4 regions of the Cohnella boryungensis genome follow, and region 1 is predicted to be linked to each of the others. Evidence: predicted binding sites of a transcription regulator. Region 1 holds the regulator's gene; each other region holds the start of a gene.
The links. The regulator Rex, encoded in region 1, represses fermentation and respiration genes when NADH is low (regulators of the CRP and FNR family bind a similar motif). The targets are predictions, from matches to a motif close to TTGTGAAATATTTCACAA.
Positions count from the first base shown of each region.

Region 2: nirB (nitrite reductase large subunit NirB) is a predicted target of Rex. The motif match lies at 2,690-2,707, and genes of this name have one in related genera.
Region 3: ACFO1S_RS13170 (DUF1641 domain-containing protein) is a predicted target of Rex. The motif match lies at 2,329-2,346, and genes of this name have one in related genera.
Region 4: ACFO1S_RS13130 (DoxX family membrane protein) is a predicted target of Rex. The motif match lies at 1,824-1,841, and genes of this name have one in related genera.

Region 1 covers NZ_JBHSED010000005.1:176,621-180,832, reverse strand. The annotation lists gene ACFO1S_RS05395 (cell wall elongation regulator TseB-like domain-containing protein) at 11-529, opposite strand; gene ACFO1S_RS05390 (amidohydrolase) at 526-1,833, opposite strand; gene ACFO1S_RS05385 (redox-sensing transcriptional repressor Rex) at 1,830-2,486, opposite strand; gene dinG (ATP-dependent DNA helicase DinG) at 2,483-4,212, opposite strand, start outside.
Region 2 covers NZ_JBHSED010000071.1:92,255-96,466, reverse strand. The annotation lists gene nirD (nitrite reductase small subunit NirD) at 1-147, opposite strand, end outside; gene nirB (nitrite reductase large subunit NirB) at 168-2,591, opposite strand; gene ACFO1S_RS27165 (DoxX family protein) at 2,809-3,162, opposite strand; gene ACFO1S_RS27160 (winged helix-turn-helix transcriptional regulator) at 3,302-3,649, shown strand; gene ACFO1S_RS27155 (helix-turn-helix domain-containing protein) at 3,801-4,212, shown strand, end outside.
Region 3 covers NZ_JBHSED010000023.1:42,487-46,698, forward strand. The annotation lists gene ACFO1S_RS13150 (DEAD/DEAH box helicase) at 1-575, shown strand, start outside; gene ACFO1S_RS13155 (helix-turn-helix domain-containing protein) at 790-1,131, opposite strand; gene ACFO1S_RS13160 (LytTR family transcriptional regulator DNA-binding domain-containing protein) at 1,314-1,640, shown strand; gene ACFO1S_RS13165 (nucleoside triphosphate pyrophosphohydrolase) at 1,815-2,126, shown strand; gene ACFO1S_RS13170 (DUF1641 domain-containing protein) at 2,395-2,835, shown strand; gene ACFO1S_RS13175 (NAD(P)/FAD-dependent oxidoreductase) at 2,874-4,052, shown strand.
Region 4 covers NZ_JBHSED010000023.1:36,264-40,475, forward strand. The annotation lists gene ACFO1S_RS13115 (AbfB domain-containing protein) at 1-811, opposite strand, end outside; gene ACFO1S_RS13120 (GntR family transcriptional regulator) at 935-1,174, shown strand; gene ACFO1S_RS13125 (hypothetical protein) at 1,405-1,599, shown strand; gene ACFO1S_RS13130 (DoxX family membrane protein) at 2,021-2,563, shown strand; gene ACFO1S_RS13135 (ABC transporter permease subunit) at 2,798-3,025, shown strand; gene ACFO1S_RS13140 (hypothetical protein) at 3,116-3,328, shown strand; gene ACFO1S_RS13145 ((deoxy)nucleoside triphosphate pyrophosphohydrolase) at 3,475-3,876, shown strand; gene ACFO1S_RS13150 (DEAD/DEAH box helicase) at 3,931-4,212, shown strand, end outside.

The sequences.
Region 1 (4,212 bases):
TAAGCAGCGCTTATTGCAGCGTGTATGTTTTGAGCATCGAGCCGTCAGCCAAGGCGTAGAACGACAGCGATTGATGCTCTTCGCCGGCATCGTTCCAATAACGAATTTCCCAAGCTGGCTGGCCGTTGAACCAGCCAGGCATCATGCGAATCGGTTTGCCTTCATGATCCCGGGCGAACAGGTCAAGCATTTGCTCCCTGCTGAGATTGTCATCCAGCTTCGCGCGCAAAACACCATCCTTGTGCTCAAACACCATCCACGATTGACCTTCCGCATCCTTGCCGGTTACGACCCACACGGTTTCCTCCCAGGTATGGCTTACCGCTTCGGTCACTTCCGTCAAGCCGCCCTGCTCCTTCGCCAGACGAACGGCTTTGTTCTCCTCTTTGCGGTATTCGGAATCCGCCGTTCGCACGTATAGAACGAAGGAAACGAGGACAAACAGCACAAATCCCGCGATCAGAATGATCCATTTCCCTCGAGTGAGGGAAGGAAAGAACCGCTTTCCTTCGCCCCGAACCGCGCTCATGCCCGCAGCCTCTGATAGCAACGCTCGGCTTCCGCCATGATCTTCTCTTCATCCAGCGTTGTCAACTGGCCGTCGCGCAGCAGCGGCTTGCCGTCTACCCAGACATGAACGACATCCGCGCCTCTTGCGGAATAGACAAGATGGGAGACGACATCCGTACGCGGCACAAAGTGGGCCTTGCCGATATTCAAGGCGATAATGTCCGCCTTCAAGCCTGTCTTCAACTGCCCGGTGACGCCCTCAAGGCCGATGGAGCGGGCGCCGTATAGAGTGCCCATCCGCAAAGCTTCGGCTGCCGGTATCGCGGTTGGATCGCCGGAGACCCCTTTGTGAATCAAGGCCGCCGTCGAGATCTCCTGGAACAGGTCCAGGTTATTGTTGCTGGCAGCACCATCCGTCCCGAGCGAGACGGTCACGCCAGCCTTGAGCAACTCAGGCACTCTTGCCACGCCGCTGGCCAGCTTCAGATTGCTGACCGGGTTGTGGGATACCGCAACCTTGCGCTCAGCGAGCAGGGCAATCTCTTCGTCGTTCAGATGTACGGCATGGGCGACCAAAGTAGGTCGGCTGAACATTCCGAGACGATCCAGATGCTCTACGGGACGCACGCCGTAATCCCTAACGTTCTGCTCCACTTCCGCAAGCGTCTCGGACATGTGGGTATGCATCGGCAAATTCAATTCGTGCGCCGTCTCCACGAACTTGAGAATGTAATCCGGCGGACAGGTATAAGGCGCATGTGGTGACATCATGACGCTGATGCGGCCGTCCGCCTTGCCATGCCATTCCTTGGCGAAGCGGATCGCGTCCTCCAGCTTCGCCTTCTGGACGTCCTCCGGGCATAAGCCGATAACGCCTCTCGTCAAGCTCGCTCTCAGACCGGAGGTGTCAACCACCTCGGCCACCCGATGCATGTGGTCGTACATATCGACGAATGTCGTCGTACCGCTTTTAATCATCTCAACAGCGGCCAGAGCCGATCCCCAGTAAACGTCGTCTCCGGTGAATTTGGCCTCGGTAGGCCACATATGATTTTGCAGCCAGTCCTGCAGAGCCAGATCGTCAGCCATTCCTCTGAGCAGGGACATCGCCGCATGACCGTGCGTGTTCACCAGTCCCGGCATAAACAGCAAGCCGGAGCCGTCAAGCGTCTCGGTCGCGAGCGCGGTTTCCTCTGCCGGCGCTTCGCCTTGTCCCATCGCGGCAATCTTGCCGTCTTCCATGGCCAGCCAGCCCTGATATACAGGCAGCTGTTCGTCAATTGTAACAAAAGTACCCCGTTGGATTAATCGTCTTTGCTTCATCTCTCTCCGTCTCCCTCATTCAACGCTTCATGATGATCCATATAATAAGCCAGGCTAAGCAGCTCTGCGGTAAAATCGGCATTGTGAATCCGAACCCCCGGCGAAGTCTTCAGCACGACCGGGGCGAAATTAAGGATGCCCCGTATGCCCGCGGCAACGAATTCATCCGCTACCTTCTGGGCTTCGCTCGCCGGCACCGTAATAATCCCCACGGAGATGTCCAGTTGGCGTACAGAGTCCGCCAGCTCCTGCATCGGCTGAACGACGAGGTGGTTCAACAGCGTGCCGGATTTGCTAGGGTCCGCATCGAAAACCGCTACGATTTTCATGTTATCTTTAATATACATGCTATAGTTGCATAAAGCACGTCCCAAGTTGCCTGTTCCGACCAGAACGACATTCATCGTTTTGTCCAGCTTGAGAATCTGACGAATTTTCTCGATCAAATAATCTACGTTATACCCGACGCCCTTGCGGCCGAATTCTCCGAAATAAGCCAGATCCTTGCGAATCTGCGCAGGATTGAGATCCAGCTTTTCCCCCAAATCCTGAGAGGAGACGGTCTGAATGTTGCTCAAGCTCAGCTCGTTAAGAAATCTCAAATAGATCGGAAGCCTTCTGACGACAGCTTCGGAAATTTTAATAGGTTTCATCTCGCTTCTCCTTCCTCCAATGCTGCCTGTGGATGCAGCCACTCATTGATTCTTGAGGTCATGCCCGAGGTGGGCAGGTGCTCCATCTTGGGGCCGGGCAAGGAATACAGAAAGTACTTTCCGTAATTCGTATCGATCACCCGGGTATCGTACAGTATGACGATCCCCTTGTCCGTAGAGGTTCTAACGAGACGCCCGAAGCCTTGCTTGAACTTGATAACGGCTTGGGGAAGCGAGAGCTTCATGAACGGATTTTTGTTCTCGGCCTGCAGCTTCTCCGACTTGGCCTCCGCGACCGGATGATTGGGCGGCTGGAAAGGAAGCCTGACAATGGCCAGGCAGGTCAGCGCGTCTCCCGGCAAGTCGATGCCTTCCCAGAAGCTGCTCGTGCCCAGCAGCACGGAAGCCGGCTGCTTCATGAACTGCTGCGTGAGCCGGCTGCGGCTGCCGTCGTCCATTCCTTGACCGAGCACCTGAATCCCGTGCTGTTCAAGGTTCTCCTTCAACGGGTCGTATACCGCCCGAAGCATACGATAGGAGGTGAACAGCACAAGCGTTCTTCCGCCTACCGTGAGGGCGGTTTCCTGCAGCGAGGAGATCAGCGCTTGAATGAAAGCCTTCTCTCCGTCCCTGCCCTTAATGGCCGGGAAATCTCTTGGGATCAGCACGAGCGCCTGCTCCCGATATCGAAAAGGCGAAGGCAGCATGGCCGTTTTGAGACGTCCGCCCTTCTCGGCTTCGTCGAGACCGAGCTGTTCGGTAACATACTTGAAGGACTTGTCGATCGTCAGCGTTGCGGAGGTCATCACGACGCTCGCCTTGTTCTCGAATACCCCTTCGCGCAGTAAGGCGCTCACATCCGCAGGGGCGCCTAAGACCTGGATCGATCGGCTGCGATATTGCGAGTGGCCTTCGATCCAGTAGACGAATTCGGGCTTGCCAAGCGTAACAAACGACTGAGTATCGGCGCGAACGTTCGTAAAATCCTTCAGCACGCCGCCGAGATCCGTCAGCAGCCCTTGCATGCCGAGCTCGTCCGTATCCTCGCGAATTTCGACAGCCAGCTTCTCCAACGGTCGGATAAAATCGGAAAGCAGCTGAATGACATTGTTCCCGTCGATGCCAAGCGCATCCCACTGCGCGGGAAGATCATCGGGTTTAAGCCGCAGCGTTAGACTGCCGGTCTCGTCTGCAGCCGCTTGGCTGGACAGCAGCTGGAATAACGCTTCCATCCAGCGTTCCCATGCTTCTCGGATGTCATGAAGCTTGGGAATGACCATTTCCAGCTTTTCCGACCAGACGGAAGCCTGCGCCAGGCCCGATTCGGACACAGTCGAGAGCAGCTGCGGAAGCAGGCCCGTTCTGGCATCCTTCCAGGCCCGTTGCATGGGGATCATCAAGGAAGCGTATGAGGTTTTCTCGCCCAGATGACTGTTTGCCACCTCTTCCAGATGATGAGCCTCGTCGACGACAAGGCGGTCATAGGCCGGCAGCAGCCGATGATCCGCCCGCATGTCGGTGAACAGCAGGGCATGGTTCGTGATGATCAAATCCGCTTTGCCCGCCTCTTGGCGAGCGCGATGATAGAAGCATCTTCTGAACCACGGGCACGCCCGATTCAGGCAGGAGGCCGCATCGCTTGCCACAGCGCTCCACTCTTCGCGACCTCGACCGCCGGTATTCAGCTCCTCGGATTCTCCGCGAAGCGTCTCGCCCAGCCACACCG
Region 2 (4,212 bases), on a different contig from region 1:
GGGGCTTCGGTTCTCCAGCGCATAGATCGTCCCTTCGCTGGTGCGGAATAACGCCAATTGCACGCCACCCAGCTCGACAACCCGGCCGATTCTCGGCAGGAAGTCCTCCAGCGAGCCCACATTATACTCCTGCATCGTCGTATTCATGGCGGTTCTCTCCTTGTTCTCTAGGGTTTTACCGTTTCAAACAGCGCATTCCGGGCTTTCTCGTTCTTCAGCATCGCTTGCCAAGGCTCCGTCACCTGGGCAAGAGCGAAGTCGATTCGGGCGGCCAGCTGTTTACGGTTGTCTTCATCGTTCAGAATGACGTCCTGGATATGGGCAAGTCCCATCCGTTCCACCCATTCCGAGGTTCTTTCCAAATACTTGCCGGTTTCTCGATAGTACTGGATGACCGCCGAGCAAATCTCCACCAGCTCCTCATCCGTTTTCACCTTGCAGAAGGAGTCGGCAAGCCGCGCTTTGATCCCGCCGTTTCCTCCGATAAAGATTTCCCACCCGCCGTCATTGCCGACGATGCCGATGTCCTTCGTGCAAGCTTCCGCGCAGTTGCGGGGACAGCCGTTCACCGCCATCTTGAACTTGGCCGGCATATCGAGCCGCTCGTATTTGCGTTCGAGCAGCGCGCCCATGCTCATGGAATCCTGCGTCCCGAATCGGCAGAACTGCGAGCCTACGCAGGTTTTGACCGTGCGGAGCGATTTGGCGTAGGCGTAGCCGGAAGGCATATCGAGCTCTTCCCACACTTTAGGCAAGTCTTCCCGCTTCACGCCGATCAGGTCGAGGCGCTGGCCGCCGGTGACTTTGACGACCTTCACGTTGTATTTGAGCGAGACGTCGGCGATTTTTTTCAGATCCTCCGGCGTCGTAACGCCTCCGTACATGCGCGGAACGACGGTGAAGGTTCCGTCCTTCTGAATGTTCGCGTTCATTCTCTCGTTCACGAAGCGGGATTCGCTCTCCTCCTCGTGAGTGTCCGGGTAAAGCATGCCGAGATAGTAATTGAGCGCCGGACGGCATTTCGAGCAACCTTCCTCTTGCCTCCATCCGAGCACGTTCATGACCTCTTTGCCGCTTCGCAGACCCTTGGCCTTGATTTCTGCCACAATCTCATCCCGGCTTAATGGCGTACAGCCGCAAATCCCCTGCTTGGCGCTTTCTCGGAAGCCGTCTCCGAGAACGTATTGCAGGATTTGCTCGACAACAGGCTTGCAGCCCCCGCACGAACGGGTAGCTCCCGTGCAAGCCTTGATTTCGTCCACGGTGGTGAAGCCGTTCTCCGTAACGGCGTCCACGATCGCTTTCTTGGTCACGCCGTTGCAGCCGCAGACGATCTCTTCATCGGCCATGGCTTCTACGGATGCGCTTTTCTTCGTCCCGCCGCCGCAGCAGCCTGCCCCCATCACTTCGGCATAGATTTCCTCGGTCATCTCCGCGCCTTGCTTCACGAGCTTCTGCAAGCTGGCCGATTCCGTGATATCTCCGTACAGCACGGCTCCTACGATGGCGTTGTTGCGCAGCAAAACTTTCTTATACGTCTTTTTCCACTCGTCCTTCGCCGCAATGACGACATGCTCAGGGGTTTCGATAAACTCTCCCGCAGAGAACACGTCCACGCCCGAGATTTTAAGCTTGGTGGAGACGACGGAGCCCTCGTAAGGCAGGGTGGCTGCGCCGCATAGATGCTTGGCCAGCACCGCGCCTTGCTCGAACAACGGAGCGACCAAGCCGTAACAGACGCCGCGATGCTCCGTGCATTCGCCAACCGAGAAGACATCCGCCATCGACGTTTCCATATAATCGTTGACGACGATCCCGCGGTTGACGGTAATTCCGCTGGCCTGGGCAAGAGCGACATTCGGCTTGATGCCCACCGCCATGACTACGAAATCCGCGGCGAGCTCGCTGCCGTCGCTGAAACGCAGCCCCTGCACCCGTTCATCCCCGACCAGTTCTACGGTTTGCTTGCCCATCGCGAACTTGATGCCTTGCCGTTCCAGTTCGGCTTGCAGCATCGCGGAAGCGTTCCGGTCAAGCTGCCGCTCCATCAAGTCTTCCATCAGATGCACGACCGTCACGTCCATGCCGAGATTCACGAGTCCCTTGGCCGCTTCCAGTCCGAGCAGACCGCCGCCGATGACGGCCGCCTTGCGATATTGGCCAGCCGCCTCCAGCATGGCTTCGCAATCCGCGATATCCCGAAAGCCGATAACGCCATTCTTGTCGCTGCCCGGAATCGGCAGGATGAAGGAGCGTGATCCCGTCGCCAAAATGACCTTGTCATAGGGCACGGCGATGCCGTTGTCGGCGATCACCTGACGGGAAGCTGCATCGATGCGGGTCACAGTCGTTCCCGTGTATAGGGTAATGCGATTGTCCTTATACCAGCTCCAATCGTTCAGCACAATATCTTCGAGCGTTTTGCTGCCCTCAAGAACGTAAGACAGCATAATTCGGTTATAGTTCGGGTGAGGCTCGCTGCCGAAGACGGTAATGTCGTAGGCTCCGCCAAGCTTCAGAATTTGCTCCAGGGTTCCTATGCCTGCCATTCCGTTGCCGACAAGCACCAGCTTTTCTCTCTTCGTTGTCATGGTTGGTTACCTCCTTACAGCTCACGGCTTTCGCCATCGCCGCTAACGAAATTATACGATTGCCGTTTGCGCATCGGATGTGACTGATATCACAAATTATGTGAATATTTTCACAACATTTGCAACGAAAAGCGGGCCTGTGCTCCGCTGATAAGAGAATCGGAGGGCTTGGCCCTGTAGGAAAATAGGATGCAGAAGCCTTCGATAAGAAAGCAGCTCACAGGCGGCCCAAGGCTATAAATAAGGCTAAAGCCAGGAATACGATATTCACGCCGATTTGTGGGTACTCTTTCCTCTTGATATGGAATGCGCCTCCCATAAGAACTACAGAGGCAAGCCCAAACGCAGCAATAGGCGTCAGTGCAGGCGCGATATGAAGGGCATGGGGCAGGATCAACCCGAGAGCCCCGAGCAGCTCTGCGACTCCGATGAAGGCCACCAACCCCCTCGGAGCCTCACTTACCCAAGGCCAGGACGATTTAGCTTGTTCATGCCGGACCGCCTTCATCCATCCGGAATAAACAAATCCGAATGCTAACAGACCCTGCACAATCCATAACGCGATATTCATCTTGTTCTCTCCTCTGCTTGTGTTCCTCTGAACCTAGAATTATCATAGGATGCGGGGGCGATTTCAGTAAGTAGGCACTTAAAGTAAACGTAGTATACAAAAATAAACCTTAGGCGGTACATGGGCTGGAGGGTACGGGATGAGCACATATTGTAAATTTGAAACGGCGTTGGATATCCTGGTCGGAAAGTGGAAGCCGATCATCCTGCTGCGGCTGTTTGCCAATGGGACGATGAGGTTCAGCGAGCTTCAAAAGGCGATCCCGGACATTACGAAGAAGATGCTCACCCAACAGCTGAGGGAGCTAGAATATCACGATATTATCCATCGCGAGGTCTATCATCAAATTCCTCCCAAAGTCGAATATTCCATTACGGAATACGGTCAACGAATGACGCCTCTCTTGCAGGCCATGAACGACTGGGGAGTCGCTCATATTGCTCATCTGAACGAGCTGTACGGAGATGAACAGTCTGTACGAACTTAAAGAGGCTGTAAATAGCAGACATAGCAAAAGACCCGTGGGGGTCTTTTTCGTGTTGATGCCCGTGAGGGACTGAAGGCATTCTTTTCTCCCTCTAATTGATAACGATTCTCACTACTGATACAATTGGAGGACAGGATGGGGGGAAAGCATCATGAATCAGAGTGGAAGCTGCGGGGAGCGCAGTCGGGGCCAAGCTTCCGATCATCGACTATCCGCGGTTCGAAGCTATATGGAACAGCACTTTCACGAACCGTTGACCGTAGAGCAGTTGGCGGCAGCGGCTTATATCAGCCCGAAATACTTCGTGGATCTGTTCAAGAAAACCTACGGGCAGAGCGCCATGGATTTCTTGACCGATTTGCGAATCAACCGGGCCAAACGCTATTTGACCGAAACGGATTATCGGCTGAGGGAGATTGCGCAGCGAGTCGGTTACAGCGATGAATTCTATTTTAGCCGCAAGTTCAAGAAAGAGGTTGGAGTCTCTCCCTCTTCGTTCGCGGCGCAGCCAAAGCAAAGGGTCGCCGCTTGTTCTCCCTCCATGATAGGGCAATTGCTCGCTT
Region 3 (4,212 bases), on a different contig from region 1:
GGAACAGACTAAACACTAGTAATCACTTTAGATTGATGTTCGTTGATATAGTTCTTACTGCTAGGGAAAAAGGACGTTCTTATAAACCGCATAAACAGCTGACTCTCCATCAGAAATATACGCGCAAGGATGTTTGCAAGCTTCTTAACTGGGAACGCGATGAAAGCAGTACTGTGTATGGGTACAAGACAAAGCATCAGACCTGTCCAATTTTTGTAACGTATCATAAACACGAAGAGGTTGGGTCGAGCATTAATTATAGTGACGAATTACTCAACCCAACCACCCTAAAGTGGTTTACTAGAAGTAATCGTACGTTACAATCGGACGAGGTCAAAAAAATTATTGAAGCGAAGCAAAACCATATAGATGTTCATATTTTCGTGAAAAAGGATGACGATGAGGGCAGTGACTTTTACTATTTAGGCAAGGCAGCTCCCGACTCGACGACAATTCACGAAACAACGATGGCAGGAAAAAATAGTGAGCAACTTCCTGTTGTGTGCATGAATATGATATTGGAGCATGCCGTAGACAACATACTATTTCGATATATAAAGTCCAGTTGCGTTTGATAAACCCTTAAGGAACACCTACTCTACTTCAGAGACTGTCAGAACGGCTCAAGGGCTTACTACTAGAAGAAGGTCGCGTTACAATCGCCCTCCTCTAGTCTCACCATAAAAACTCTGACCATTCAGGTCAGAGTTTTTATGAAGCGACAAATCTTTTAACTCAGGTGTTCGTTCCGAAAACAGGAACGGACGGTCATTGTTTCTGATTTCAATGTTATCTTTTCCCCAGGTTGTTCTCCAAATGTCCAAACATCACCTTTATCACATCTAATGCCATCTGTTTCTCTTTGGCCGAACGGTTTATAAACAGCTGCCTGATCTGGTCGATAACGTTATCATCGCCCGGTACTAGGGAGTCATGTAGGAGATAATCGATCGTGACGCCCAAACGACTCGCTAATTTAACGAGAGTTTCCAGAGTAGGGGAGCGCTCCCCTCTTTCGATTTGGCCAATATAGGCATCGGAGACTCCTATCCTCTCGGCAAGCTGCTCCTGAGTTAAAGAAAGCTTCTTTCTTTCCGTTCGAATCCTTTGCCCCAACATCGAGTTATCCATGACAACCCTCCTCTCTACCTACAGTAGAGAAACTAACAAAGAGAATTAATATACTATTTGTTTTATTTATATTTACTGATGGTTGTTTAATGGGTAAAATAAATGGGAAAGAGATCGTAGACGTGTGATATTACCATCTTTTCCGCTGGCTAACGCTTTATTCATTGTTACAAGGGGGAGTTATGATGCTATCGCTGGTGGATTCGAACGGAGACATTTGTTTGGTAGATATTCAGGACATGGTGTATCTGCAGATGAACGGCCACGAGGGACTTCATTTCTACACGGATAACGGCATATACAAAGCCTTAACGGCAGCGAAGGATTGGGCAGCCTTTCTGCAAGACAAGGGCTTTCTACAGTTGGATCGAGGAACGATTGTAAATGTAAAGAAAGTAGCGGCATATAACTCGGAGTTAAGAGTGGTAACGGTAACTACTTCAGAAGGTAACGTCTTTCTACCCGTCGCGGAGAAGGTTCAGAGGCAAATCAAAAAGCTGCTAAAATAAAGGTCATTAATATTTCCCCACGCCCCTTGCCTTCGCACGAGTGCCATTCAGAGCGAAACGGCACTAATAACACAGAAAAGCTCGAGGGCTTCGTCTCTCGGGCATTTTTGCATTTATTGATGTGATACAATAGGCACATATAATTAATTAATCATATAAAGGATGAATACGTTCATGCCGATCTACAATAAGCTTGTTCGTGAACTTATACCTCAAGTGATTAACGCGACAGGAAAGGACTGCCGCACACGTATTCTGGATGAGGAAGAGTATACAAGTGAATTGATCATAAAGCTAAAGGAAGAATCCGGGGAGTATTTTGCCGCACAGGGACGAAAGGAAGCGTTAGAAGAGCTTGCCGACATGCTGGAGGTCATTCGTGCGCTGGCCGTTGTGCATGGTGCAACATGGGGTAGCAGGTACGCTAAAGATGAATGGACAGGAACCTGCGCGTATTTAGGGTGGCACTATCGGAAGGAGACGTGAATATTCCCATGTCAGAGAAGGCCCAGAAGCAGTTGCTGAGACGGAGCAGGGAATGAGACGTTTGCCTTCGTCATCCTATTTAACTACCGCAAACTTTCCAATGAAACCTTCACAATACGAAAAAATATATAAAATATAGTGAAAGAGATTCCACCGGATGACCTATACGAAATGCCTTTAATGAGGTAAAATATAGCTATAAATGTGATATAATTCACAATTTAAGCCACGAAGCAGGAATCAAGACATCGTCTAGGGGGGCAACAGAATGTCAGAAGCAACTGTATCAAATGTCGAGAGGGAGACGGCCGTAACCGAAGCGGCTGCCAGGTTGGATGTACTGGATCAATTAATGAAACCGGAAGTGCAGCAAGCGATTACCGTCTTGGTGGATCAATTGCCGAAGTTGGCCGAGATGATGTCCGTGCTGACGAATATTTACGATATCGCCCAGAAGGTGACTGCGGACCGCGTGCTGATTCAGGATATCGTCGGCGGTATTCAGGAAGTCGCCAAGCCGCTGGGAGAGAAAGTGAAGGAATACGCATCCGCGGCGATCGAAGCGAACGACCGGGCGGACAGCAGCACTGAAACGATCGGCGTATTCGGCATGCTGAAGCTGCTGAAGGACCCTGAATTGCAAAGAATGCTTCGGTTCAGCCAAGCCTATCTGAACATTCTGGGCGAGAGAAAGCAGAATCAGAACTAAGAACGACCCATACACAGGCGAAGAACGGAGGACTATAGATGAGCAAAGAAATTTTGATTCTCGGGGCCGGTTACGGCGGTTTGCTTAGCGCCTTGTCCGCAAGGGCGAATTTGACGGTCGACGAGGCGAACATTACGGTCGTCAACCGCGTCGGCACGCATCAGATTATTACGGAGCTGCACCGACTGGCCGCAGGCAACGTGTCCGAGAAAGCGGTAGCGCTGCCTCTGGAGAAATTGCTTAAAGGCAAACAAATCAATATCACGGTTGGGGAAGTACAATCGATCGACGTGGAAGGCAAGAAGGTGGCGTTGACCAACGGCTCCTCCTACCGCTACGACGCGTTGGTGCTAGCGCTCGGAAGCGAAACGAACTATTTCGGCATTCCGGGATTGCAGGAGAATAGCCTGATTCTGAAGTCGGTGTCGGATGCGAATCGCATTTTCGCCCATGTGAAGGACCGGATCAAAGCATATGCCCAATCGAAAAATAAAGCAGACGCGACGTTCGTCATCGGCGGCGGCGGTCTGACCGGCGTGGAGCTGGTAGGCGAGCTGGCCGACGAGCTGCCGGCGATCTGCCGCCAGAACGGCGTTGATTTTGCGGATATTTCGCTCTATCTGGTCGAAGCGATGCCGACGATTCTGCCGATGTTCTCGCCGGATCTGATTCAACGGGCCGTCACCAGTCTGGAGAAACGCGGCGTGGAATTCCTGACGAGCCTCCCAATCACCGAAGTGAAAGGCCAGACGGTGACCTTGAAGGATGGCCGGACGATCGACACGAACACGCTGGTGTGGACCGGCGGCGTACAAGGCAATACGCTGGTTGCCAATTGCGGCATCGAAGTCAATCGCGGCCGCGCAACCGTTAATGAAGCATTGCAATCCACGTCGCACCCCGACGTCTATCTGGCCGGCGACTGCGCGGTTGTCTTCGGGCCGGAAGGCCGTCCTTACCCGCCGACCGCACAGCTGGCTTGGCAGATGGGCGAGCTCATCGGCGCCAACATCGCGGCGGCTTTCAAGGGAATGAAGCAGGATGGCTTCCAGCCGGTATTCTCCGGTACGCTTGCAAGCCTTGGACGGAAAGACGGCATCGGCGCCGTCGGCGGAACGGGCATCGAGCTGCGCGGACTTCCGGCTTCCCTAATGAAGAAAGCGAGCAACGCCCGCTATTTGACCCACATTAACGGACTGTTTACGCTGGCCTACTAAGAGTAGCGTTTTGTTAGCGGGTCGCATGAGCGAATAGAAGCAGCCTTGACTCGGTATTCTGCCGGATCGAGGCTGTTTTTTTGGTTCTCGCCCGATGGTACACATGGCGTTCCGCGCTTTTGCTTGCCCAGGCTCTTTTCGGCAAAAGAGTGTTGGACCC
Region 4 (4,212 bases), on a different contig from region 1:
TCGCCGCTCCGAAATTTTCCGGGTTGGCGGAAATTTTATAATAAATCGCGAAGTTGGCTTCGGGCGCGCCTCCGTATTCGTAAACGTAAATATAGTTGCCGTTGCCAAGCTTGGCGATGATCGGCATACCCGGACGCTTGTTGCCGAGCGCGATGTCGTCGACGACAGGCCCCCAATTGACGCCGTCCGTTGAGGTCTGGTGAACGAGCTTCTGGTTGTGGCTCGGGTCTCGTTCATCGGAGTAATACACGATCAGCTTATTGTTGTAGACGAGCGCGAACGGCTCCCATACCGGGTCCTCCAGTCCGTTCGGATGCGCCGCTCCGCCCGAAGCGATCGAGCTGACGAACGTCCAGGTTTGGCCGCGGTCGGTGCTCTTGTACATATCCAGCTTCGTTTGCGACAGATCGCCGGGAATTGAGTTGCCGAAAAGCAGGATCGTACCGGCCGGCATCGTGCCGATCGCCTGCGGAAGCTCGAAGAGGAAGGGCTGGTATCTTAAACCCCATCCGTTCACGGTGTCGGATACCTGGGAAATTTGGGTCCAGCTGACGCCTCCGTTCGTGCTCTCGTAAATCGGGAAAGTCGGCGTTCCGCTCACGTACTTCTCGAAGGTTGCGAGCATTCGGCCGTTGTAAGCGCCGTTGTGCTTGAGCGTCAACAGGCGGGGATACAGCGAACCCGGGCTGGGATTCGAGCTCGGAGAAGTGTACATTGTCGACGGGCCGAATGCGGAAGCGGTCGAGAAGGCGATCATGCAGGACAATACCATCGCCAAGCCGATTTTGGACAATCTTAATACGTTCTTCAATGGGGTGATCCTCCCTTTGGATAATTTTGCAAGCGCTTACGAAATGGATTATAATTGATTTGTTTTAAGTTTTACATAATCAATTTGGTATGTTTTAAAATAAATGTGCGGCGGGAGTGATTCATGATGAAGAGAAAAAACTCGATATTCAAATACGAACGAATCGAACGGGATATTAAAGAGAGGATTGACAGGGGAGAGCTTCGGCCAGGGGATTGGGTGAGGTCGGAGGCCGAGATGGTGCAGCAGTTCCAGGTCAGCAAAATGACCGTGAAAACGGCGATGAACCGGTTGGCGGACGAAGGCGTCGTCGTTCGGATTCAGGGCAAGGGCTCCTTCGTCGCTCCTCGCGCGAAAGATTGAACAGACGCCGGCGGGCGGCCTCCTGCGCTTGTTCGAAGAGTCCCGGCTTAGGGGAAGGGGAGCGGCCGTAACGTCCTTGCGGCTGCCGTCGCCGGCAGGAGTGGGCGGGCTCTGGACATGTGCGGCGGGGGTGCATCTTGCCTTTAGTTTTAGAAAACATTAAACAAAATGGGCGATCTGGCTACTCGCTCGCGTAGGCGATCCTGACGACGCTGTCCGCTTGGATTCCAATGGCGATCGGTCTGCTTCGCAAGTCGACGGGGGCGACGCTCTCCTTCGCCATCGTGCTCCAATTCGGCGTCTATGCCACCACCGGCGGTCCCTCGTTCGATGTGCCCTACGCCGTCTCGATCCCCTTGGCCGCGATTGATGCAGGAAGCGCCTATTGGGCGATACGGAGAGCCGGGAACGAAGTAGCATCCTGACAGAACGTCCCATCGGGATGCTTCCGCGATAGCGAGCGTTACAACCGTTGCTCTGTTGCAGGCTGCAACGAAACAACGTTTTTTGTCATTTACACACGAGCTTTAGCCTCCTATCCGCGCTCCATTTTGCGGTGGCTGGCTTTCCTATTCGTTCGTAGTAGCAAAGAGGGCTATTCGGTGTGTGGACCCATCATGAATGTGTCATAATGATGAATAAAGCCACTTTGTGATTTTAATCACATGATTTTCGCGCAAGCCGGCTTACAATAAAGACATGAAAGACAAGACAACAAACAAGGATGGTGATCCCGATGTCCCGCATTCGATCTCATACATCGGTGAATAAGAGGATACGGACGGCAGGCTAACCGGAACATTCCGGAATGAACGTTACCATAGCACATAATAAGGAGTGAGTGTCATGATGAAATTCTGGAGAGAGCATCGCATCGCTGCAGTGATCATAACGATAGTCCGGTTCGTTGTCGGGTACGCCTGGCTGACGGCAGGATGGCATAAGCTTACGGGGGAAACTCCTTTTAACGCAGCGGGCTTCCTGAACAACGCCATTAACAACCCGATCGTCGACAAGGCGACAGGCGAGGCGGTATACCCGACGTATCAAGCCTTTGTTGAACATTTTGCCCTCCCGAACGTGAAGCTCATTAACATCATGATCCCTTGGGGAGAATTCCTCGTCGGTCTCGGACTCATACTCGGCACCTTAACTTTAACCGCCGCGTTCTTCGGACTTTTAATGAACTTTATGTTCCTGTTCGCCGGCACAGTAAGCACGAACCCTTGGCTCCTGTTTCTCGGTCTCCTGGTCGTCGTCGCCGGTACGAACGCTGGCCGCTTCGGACTTGACCGCTACGTGCTTCCTCTCCTTCATCGGGGCGCAGATCACCTGTTCCACCGCAAACCGAAGAATCCGACAACGGGTGAAGGGGCGCTGGCTAAATAAACGGATTCGATCAAAAGAGCGGCGAGGAATTGGGACTGACCCCATAGCATGAGACAAATCAAAACACCTTCAAGAGAATGCTCCTACGTCGTAAGATGTAGTGGACAACTTTGGAGGTGTTTTTGCATTGGTAACAAGAGTTAGCTACCCGCTTGAAATCAAAGTGGAGGCAATTGAATTGAGATTAGCTGGTGTTACGAAACGTGAGGTAATGGAACAACTTAGCATTCAATCTTGATCCTGCAATTCATGAACGGATTGCCGAAGGATTATATGGAGGCTGCGCAAATAGACGGTTGCAAGGATCTTCGGTTGTGGTGGTCGCTCTATATGCCGCTTACGCGCTCGGCGATGGTCTCGATCGGCATCTTCTATTTCATCATGTCCTGGAACAATTTCATCTGGCCTTATATCGCCATTAATTCGGAAGAGAACATGGTGCTTGCGGGAGTAAAAGGGTAAGACGGGAATGGCGAGGAAAGAGAAGCCCGTGTCCGGGGTGGAAAGCGAGCTACATTACGGCATCAAGTTTAAAGGAGCAGGGGAATCTGTATGGCGACCAAAATGTATATCAAGGATTATCCGAGACCGCAATTCTTCCGAACGGAATGGACCAACCTGAACGGGGAGTGGTGCTTCGGATTCGACTATCAGGATAACGGGGAGCAGGCCGGGTGGGCGGAGCGGTTTCGCGGCGACCGCAAGATCGCCGTTCCGTTCACCTATGAGACAAAGGCAAGCAGACATCGTATGGTTGGTCAATAATGTTGGTGGTGCTTGAACCAAGGTCTCTTTAGTTATCAGGTGTTGGCAACTACATTCATTTAGGCATCTCTCGAATTAACTTGTTGAATTTGCCACAACCTTTAATCCCAAGTATGATAATTGAAAAGATACTTCAAGGAGGAAGTATGAAAAAAAATATATATGTCGTCGGTGCAGTTATTGTGCATAAAGGTCGTATTTTGTGTGCGCAGCGAGGGGAGAGACAATCGCTAGCGTTGAAATGGGAATTTCCAGGTGGAAAGATCGAATCGGGTGAAACGCCTCAGGAAGCACTGAAAAGGGAAATCCTTGAGGAAATGAACTGTACCGTTGAGATTGGTAGGCAGGTTGAACATACGGTTTACGAATATGAATTTGGAGTTGTACATTTAACTACTTTCTATTGCAAACTCCTCTCTGGCGTACCTTCCTTGACAGAACATGCGAATATCGAGTGGCTACATGTGACAGAGTTGAATTCACTGGACTGGGCCCCGGCTGACATTCCGGCAATTCATAAACTCATGAATCAGCCCTTACCTTTCTGAATCTAACATGAGGTGTGGAACTTGACCAATGAAGCAGTTAACAAAGATTATTCTATCTGTGATCAACTAGTACCACAATTAAAGGGACAGTATCTGCAGTATTCCCCGCGGCTCCTAATAAATAATCCTAGTGAGCGAGAAAACGTGCTTAATGAAATCATTGAAGAACTTGCCACCTGCAGGTCATTTATGTTCATCGTAGCATTCGTTACTGAAAGCGGTCTAGCCACATTAAAGACGCAACTTCTTGATTTGAAACGTAGAGGAATTAAAGGAAGGCTTCTAACATCAACTTACTTGAACTTTAACCATCCGAAAGTATTTCGTGAGCTATTA